2 regions of the Priestia sp. 40 genome follow, and region 2 is predicted to be linked to the other one. Evidence: riboswitches for the same ligand, from Rfam matches in the RefSeq annotation. Region 2 holds a riboswitch; the other holds the start of a gene.
What was found. Region 2 has a riboswitch for cobalamin ahead of ACO1DI_RS18075 (sodium:proton antiporter). Riboswitches for the same ligand answer to the same signal wherever they lie in the genome.

Region 1: another riboswitch for cobalamin. It lies ahead of ACO1DI_RS19375 (ABC transporter substrate-binding protein); the one in region 2 lies ahead of ACO1DI_RS18075 (sodium:proton antiporter).

What each region holds. Positions count from the first base shown of each region.
Region 1 covers NZ_JBMPZA010000016.1:186,769-190,738, reverse strand. Annotated here, with positions in the region: gene ACO1DI_RS19385 (YpjP family protein) at 368-970, shown strand; gene ACO1DI_RS19380 (thioredoxin family protein) at 1,159-1,473, shown strand; cobalamin riboswitch at 1,564-1,696, shown strand; gene ACO1DI_RS19375 (ABC transporter substrate-binding protein) at 1,955-2,914, shown strand; gene ACO1DI_RS19370 (adenosylcobinamide amidohydrolase) at 3,003-3,611, shown strand; gene cbiB (adenosylcobinamide-phosphate synthase CbiB) at 3,616-3,970, shown strand, end outside.
Region 2 covers NZ_JBMPZA010000015.1:622,686-626,655, forward strand. Annotated here, with positions in the region: gene ACO1DI_RS18070 (M20 family metallopeptidase) at 1-862, opposite strand, end outside; gene ACO1DI_RS18075 (sodium:proton antiporter) at 1,092-1,889, opposite strand; cobalamin riboswitch at 2,023-2,205, opposite strand; gene ACO1DI_RS18080 (organic hydroperoxide resistance protein) at 2,311-2,730, opposite strand; gene ACO1DI_RS18085 (undecaprenyl-diphosphatase) at 2,883-3,476, opposite strand; gene ACO1DI_RS18090 (ABC transporter ATP-binding protein) at 3,623-3,970, opposite strand, start outside.

The DNA of each region.
Region 1 (3,970 bases), on a different contig from region 2:
ATGGATAACGTTCATTGAAAAGACTTCCAAAACCTTTTAGGAATTAAAAAGTTTTGGAAGTTTTTTTTATGAATTTCATCTAAAGTTCATAAAAGTATGATATATTTTTGAACATAAAAATACTTTTGTGTTTAAGCATCCAGCAAAAAAGGAATATCTTGTATAGGTTTCCGCTCGGTGTGACAACCTCAAACAGAAGAAGGAAGGTGCTAACTAAAAAGTCTTCGAATGCCCGTAGACAGCATAAATGAATAAGCAAATATAGGTAAAAAATTAATAAGTATGTTACAATACCTAGTGAGTTATGATAATGAATTTTACGATATGAAAAGACCATATGGGAAAAGATGAGAAAGGAAAGATACGAATGCCTAGATGGATAAAAAGAATGCTAGTTGTATTTATTACAGTATTTACATTTGGGCTTGTCACTCCACCAGAATATTTATACGTTGATGATGCAAAAGCGGACAAGCAACATAAAGCAGGGTATGTAAGAGAAACAACTCCTGTCACAGCTGTTATAGAAGATATTCATTTGCCATATGAAGAACCAAAATATGAAGACGTTTCATCATTTGTTACGTATGCAATGGAATCAGCTGAAAAACAGTCAGTGGAAAAATTCGGAACAAAAATTGGGCCTGTCATTGAAGATGAATTTCGTCAAGCAGTGTTACCTAAAATTGAAGAAGTGCTGACCGACATTGGCACTGAACGTGAACAGTCAATTCAGAATCTCGAGATAAGCGAGCACCCTGCTGCTGGCTACGGTGAAAAGATTTTCCATGTATATGACCGGGAAACCGGTCAGGACTTAATACGATTTCATGTACGGCGCGAAAATCCTCCAAAAGATGGATACTGGTTTAATTTTCACTATCATGCAGCTGCAGATAATTTTCAAAAGCATTATGATTTAGGGAAAATTTATTGGAACCGAAACATGCCGCCTAAATGGTTTAGCTGATAATAGACACAACATTCTACGATTTCGAAATGTTAGCTTTTTTAAGCTAGCATTTTTTTACGTCTAAAACCGTTATGGTCTAAATAAGCTGAAACATTAGCACAACGATAAAAAAATCGTTTATAATGAAGTCAGACTTCTTACCATAGAATAGTGAGAAGGAACGAATAGATGCCGGAGGTAACACAATGAAACAATTTACGGAAGAAAAACAATTTCGCGAACAAATTAAGAACGAAACACTAAGCGTTGGGATTTTTACGACAACGTGGTGTCCTGATTGCAAACGTTTGGATATGTTCATTGATGAAATCGTTGACGAAAATACAGATAAAGCATGGTTTAAAATTGACAAGGATGAGTTTGAAGAACTTTCTGCTGAAAACAATGTAATGGGTATTCCGTCTCTTCTTGTATATAAAAACGGTGAAAAAATTGCGCACCTGCACAGTGCAAATGCTAAAACGCCTGAAGCGGTCCGTGAATTTTTAGCAACTCTTTAATTCCCTAAGCTGCGAGAGCATTCTCGCAGCTTTTTTTATGAGAATGGCTATTTCCATTTTTCGATGAGTGGGGTATACTAGGACAAGTGAATAATCGTAAAGCAATAAGGTCTCAATTTAAAGATTGAGTGAAAAGGGAAGTCTGGTGAAAAACCAGCGCGGTCCCGCCACTGTAAGCGCTTTGTGCGTAAGTCAGGAGACCTGCCTTATTGTTAGCTGTGAAACCTTCGAGGAAGGGTGAAGCAGGGTAATGAACATACATATCAAGTATAGTGAACGGATTCTTTTCCTGCTTATCTTGACGTTACCTGCTTTGCTTTCAATTGAAAGTAAAGCTTTTTTATTTTGAAGCTGCCGGCGAGCAGTATACATAGTCAAAGCGGAAAAACGGGATAGCGCTGCTTTTTGCATGATCATTTGCTTTTTCTTTAACGTGGAGGTTTCGTATTCACAATGAACAATATATAGGGGGAGTATTTAAATGAAAAAATGGCTTTCGTATTCCATTATTGCACTGTTAGTCATCGTACTTGCTGCATGCGGTGCAGGCAGCCAAAGCAACAGTGATAAAAAAACGAAGCAAGATACAGCACAAACGTCACAAGCTGCGTTTCCAGTAAAGGTAAAAGACGCACGTGATAAAGAAATTACGTTGAAAAAACAGCCTAAGAAAATTGTTTCATTAATGCCAAGTAATACGGAGATTGTATATGCCCTTGGCCTTGAAAAAGAATTAGTCGGTGTCACAAGCAACGATGATTATCCTAAAAGCGTAAAGAAAAAAGCGCAGGTGGGAGATATGAACGTTAATGCAGAAAAAGTTATCGCTTTAAATCCTGATTTAGTCCTGGCACACGCTTCAAGTATGGGCGTTTCGGATGAAGTATTTAAACAAATTGAAAGTGCGGGTATTCCGGTATTTGTTGTAAAAGATTCAACAACGTTTGATACGGTTTATGATTCTATTACGCAAATCGGTAAATTAACGGGTAAAACAAAAGAAGCTAATCAAACAATTAAAGACATGAAAGAAAAAGTAGTTTCAATTGAGAAAAAAGCAAAAACGATTTCAAAAGAAGATCGTAAAAAAGTATGGATAGAGGTATCAGGAGCTCCTGAGGTTTATACAACAGGAAAAGGTACGTTCATGAACGAAATGCTTACTATGATCGGTGCTGATAACGTAGCTGCTAGTGAAAAGGGTTGGGTTAAGTTTTCTGAAGAGCAAGTTGTTAAGCTAAACCCTGACGTTATTATCGCAACGTATGATGCAGACAAAAATGAGATTATGAAGCGTCCCGCTTGGAGCAGCATGACTGCTGTAAAAGAGGGTAACATCGAGAAGGTTGATCAAAACAAAATCAACCGCTTAGGACCTCGTATTGTAGATGGCTTAGAGGACTTAGCAAAAGCAGTATACCCTGAGGTGTACAATAAATAAAAAGAGGGACCATATTCCAGTTCGAATTGAAAAGGGGATTGGTCCCTTTTCACATCTTAAAATTGAAGAACGGCCTGAGCTTTTAATCATGAAAACCGAGACGTCTTATAAAACATACAGCTCAGGCGTTTTAGGAACAGGCATCACGGAAACGGACACCTTTTACAATCGATTTGTTCATAAAGACTATTATTCAGATACTCCTTCTTTAGAGTATGAGCAATATTTGATGAAAGAAAATGTTCGCCATGAGCAAATCGTAGGGTTGATGACAGCCGTTTGGTTAAAAGAAAGAGCAATTTACTGTTATGAAGGCTACGGAGTAAGAGTAGCTTCCGTGATAACGGCTGGCGTAGGAAACGCAGTGGATATTACAGCTGACGAAGCTGTCCCGTTCTATTCCTCTCCCGGTACAATTAATATGTTTTTTTTCGTGGAAGGCACGCTTACGGATGCTGCGTTTTTACAGCTTTTTATTGCGGCTACAGAAGCCAAAACAAAAACGCTGTCACAGCTGGGTGTCATAGATCCAGCTACAAAGACGATTGCTACGGGAACATCTACAGACAGCATCTCAGTTGCAGCGTCTCAGCAAGGACCATTATATGAATATGCAGGCTCTATGACCGCTTTAGGTCAAGCGGTAGCCAAGCTGGTAAAAATAAGCTTAGAGCAGGCACTTAAGGGAAAGAGGTGAAGAAATGAGTATTACGCAAGCGATAATTGCACACCTGACGGCCATGACGATTGCTTTACTCATTGACCGAATCATAGGCGACCCAGAAAATTGGCCGCATCCCGTTCGCTGGTTTGGCAAGTGGATTTATTGGATGGATTCCAGATTAAATAAAGGTGCAAGAAAACGATTCAAAGGATTGCTTCTTGTGATAAGTATGGTGGTGCTCGCAGGAGTTGTTCCTTTCTTATTTCTCCATGCTTTGTACGGAGTTCATTTTATACTAGGTGTTTTAGTAGAGGGCGTAATAATTGCAACTACCATATCCACTCGTTCCTTAAGCGAAGCTGCTTATAAGGTGCAAAAGCCGCTTCAGCTAG
Region 2 (3,970 bases):
TGGGTGTTAAGTTCAAAATAATATCCGTCATACGTTTCGCTTCTTCTTCTGTAGAAACACGTAAATCTACGTGTGCTTCTGCATATTCCGGCACTACATTTGTACCGCTGCCTCCTGTAAATGTTCCAACGTTCACCGTTGTACCTTTTTCATAATCTGTTAAGCCCTGCAAGAAAATCACTTGGCGCGCAAGCTCTTCAATCGCATTGATTCCTTCTTTGTGGTGATTACCCGCGTGTGCTGCTCGTCCCCATACTTTTACGGTGAAAATTCCCGCTCCTTTGCGCGACGTTTTTAACGCACCTGAACCCGCCACAGCCGGTTCCGCTACTAGCACTGCTTCACTTCTTTGTGCTTCTTCTTCAATGTATTTTTTAGAAGAAATTGACCCAATCTCTTCATCCGAATTGCAGAAAAACACAATTTTTTTATCGAGCGATAAGCCAAGCTCTTGAATCGCTTTAATCGCCCATATAGATTGCACAATGCCGCCTTTCATGTCTAAAATTCCCGGACCGTACAGCTTGTTTCCCTCTGTTCTTAGACTCAGCCTTCCCTTTTCCCATACCGTGTCAAAGTGACCGATAATTAAAAGCTGCTTTTCTCCTTCTCCAATCGTAAATTTCAAATGGTTTCCTACTTCTTTTTCTTCTATAATTTCGTACCCTACCCCTAAACGCTTTTGAAACAGCTCCGTTAAATACATTCCACACTGATCTACTAACTCTTTACTGTAGGACGGTGATTCTTTTTTCACAAATCCAACTAAATCTTCAAGCATCTCTTGTTCGTGTTCTTTTAAATAACTAAATACACTTTGTTCTACCATTACCTGACTCAAATCAATTCCTCCTCCAAACAACCCCTGCTGCTTGCATTAAATGCTTTTATTTATCGTACGTATAACTATGTTCTACGTTTCACATAACGACCTTAAATTATCCTTAATTATAATGGTTTTCAGACAATTTTCCATCATTTAAATACAGATAATACTTTAACTTATTCATAACAGACCGAAAATAGCCATAAACTTCAACAAATTCATACAAAAAAGCTTCAATCTTCAACAGATTAAAGCTTTCGTTTGACTAATTGACATTTATTTTAATATTTTTCCCTTTTGACTTCACACTCACAAAAACAAACATAGACACTAAAAAAATAAACAGAATAACGCCAACCATTTCAAAGTTTACTTCGGCCCATGGGTTAAAGAAAGTGAATGCTAAATAGAGTGACACACCATACGCGAGGACAACAATAACCCAGCCCATCAAGCGGGAAGCAGATCGCCCAAACTTACTCGATTCATTCACCATTTTATGTACAATCAGTGAATCGATTGTATCTGTCAGCATCATACCAAACATAAATACTAGTCCTAATAAAAGCGGCGTATACTTGCCTGCGTTCCCTACAGCTAGAGACCACACGGCCGTTTGACTGACCGTTTCGGCTGCTAAAGCGAACAACGCTCCTACAAGAATAATTAAAAAAGGATTCGTTGTTCCTTTTGCGATTTTCGGAATAAACTTCCCTTTTAACCCGCTCAGCTCAAACTCTTCCTCTTTATTTTTGGTTCGAAGCAAATGATATGTGTTTAATGTCCCGATTAGAAAGAGGGAGATAATGGATACCCAGGATGCAAAATGATCGAAATACGATGGAAACGTAAAATTCTTCATCACCACGCCAAGCACCCCGGCCGTGACGGCCACCATTCCTCCGTGACCTAGTGAAAACAGCGTGCCGACCCACGGGGCAAAACGGCTCCCCATTCGCCAATTATATCGGGTCTGGCCATCAATAAAAGCTAAGTGATCTGCATCCAATCCGTGCCTGATTCCTAATAAAAAGACAAGTAAAAAAACTGATAAACCTTCCATTTCCTACACTCCTTTTTTTAAAATAAAACATAAAAAAGCCTCAATTCTATAGAAATTGAGGATGTGTCGGCATATGAAAATAAACAGCAATTGCTCACTGCGTACCTTGATACACCGCCTCTTTCCTAGAAGAGTCAAGTGTACAGAATAGGTAGGTCTCCTGGCTTGAGATCATCATTTTCTACCGCCTTCCCCGTTTTGAGTGACGATAAGATAGAAAACTCCCTGCTTACAGTGGCTGGACCGCTCGAGATTTGCACTCGATTCCCTGTTACCTCTTACGCTATGTAAGAGCACCTAAACTGTGCGAATGATTCATTTTCTTCCTCATTATACTAGTACCGCTTACAAATGAATAGAGAAAATTCAAATAAAAAAGCCCTGCTAAGCTTTACATGCTTAGCAGGGCTTTTTAAAGCAATTAAATTACTTCTACCGTTACGTCTACGTTACCGCTGATTGCTTTTGAATACGGGCAGTATGAGTGAGCTAGGTCTACATATTTTTTCGCTGTTTCTAAATCTAAGCCTTCGATATGAGCTTCAAGCGCTACAGCAATTTTTACTCCTTGATCAGCTTTATCTGGAAGCAGCTGAACAGTAGCTTTTACTTCACTGCTTTTGATTTCTACGTTATGTTTTTTCAACATAAATTCTAACGCACTGTTGAAACAAGCACTGTATCCAGCTGCAAATAGCTGCTCTGGGTTTGTTGCTGTTGTTGCTTCTCCACCAAGTGCTGGAGGTGTTGCAACATCTAAATTAAAGATATTATCTAAAGAATGAACTTCTCCTGTTCTTCCACCTGTGTTAACGACTGTTGTTTCATATAAAGCTTTCATGTATAAATCTCTCCTCTTTTTTAGTAATTTTATTAAAAGTTTTTTATTTATCGTTTCTGTAATTTAATTGTACAAAATTTAATTTTAAAAAACAAGTATTAAATGCATTAAAAATTTCCCAATAAAAAAAGCCGCGTATTTGCGGCTTTTTCTTAATAATATTGAGACTGCCCGTCATAAGCTGATTTTCGAAAAATAGACAGATTGGTAATAGCTCTCATAATTTTGGTATTAAAAATAACATAATGAATAAACAACGCGAGCACGCAGCCTAGAATAGCTCCTGTTAACACATCGAATGGATAGTGAACGCCAACCCATACGCGTGAAAATGCAATGAGTGCACCCATTACAACCCACATGCGCCCTGAACGTTTGAAATGTAGCCAAATGGTAAAAGTGATAACTAATGCAGACGTAGCATGATCGCTTGGAAATGAAGAATTCGCGGCGTGATCAATAAGCTGATTCACGTGGTGAGAGATAAATGGACGATCTCGATAAGCAAATAAACTAATCACTTTATTGATAATGACTCCTGTGGCACAAGCACATAAAGCTTGGAATGCTACAACACGGCTGCCGTTTTTATTAATAAGTAAAAACAAGCCGAGTAAAACAATAAGTACATACTGGGCATAATCTGCAAAGAATACCATCAGCGAATCTACAAACTTCACATGCGAGGCGTACTGATTCACCGCATGGAAAATGGTATAGTCTACTGAATTAATAGCTGATAACATAATCGAAATCCTTTCTTATTTTTAAATGTCATTAGCTATCTTATCAGTTTCTGAAGAAAATGAACATGTTTTTGTCAGAAGCTTCCTAACTGGTATTTATAAATAACGTAGTCAGGCTGAGTGGTAAGCCAACAGATTTTTGCCCATTAACTTACCTGCGAATGATCCACGATGTTTTTTTGCAAAAAGATTTCTTCTAAAGAAGGCTCTTCTACGTGAATTTGATAAATATCGATGCCGCATTGAATCAATTCGCGAATAATCAGAGGGATATTTCTCTCTTTTTGAAGCATCACTTTTGTGTACGTGTGATGGTATTCCACGTCCGGACTCACCGTACGGAAAAACTGTTGAATATATTCTTTATGACTGCTTGGGTAAGGATCATGTTTAATCATCACCGTTTTTTTCGCTTGGTATTGAAAACGCAGTTCTTCCATTGTCCCTTCTACTAAAATAACACCATTTTTCATAATCGCTACACGTGTACAAAT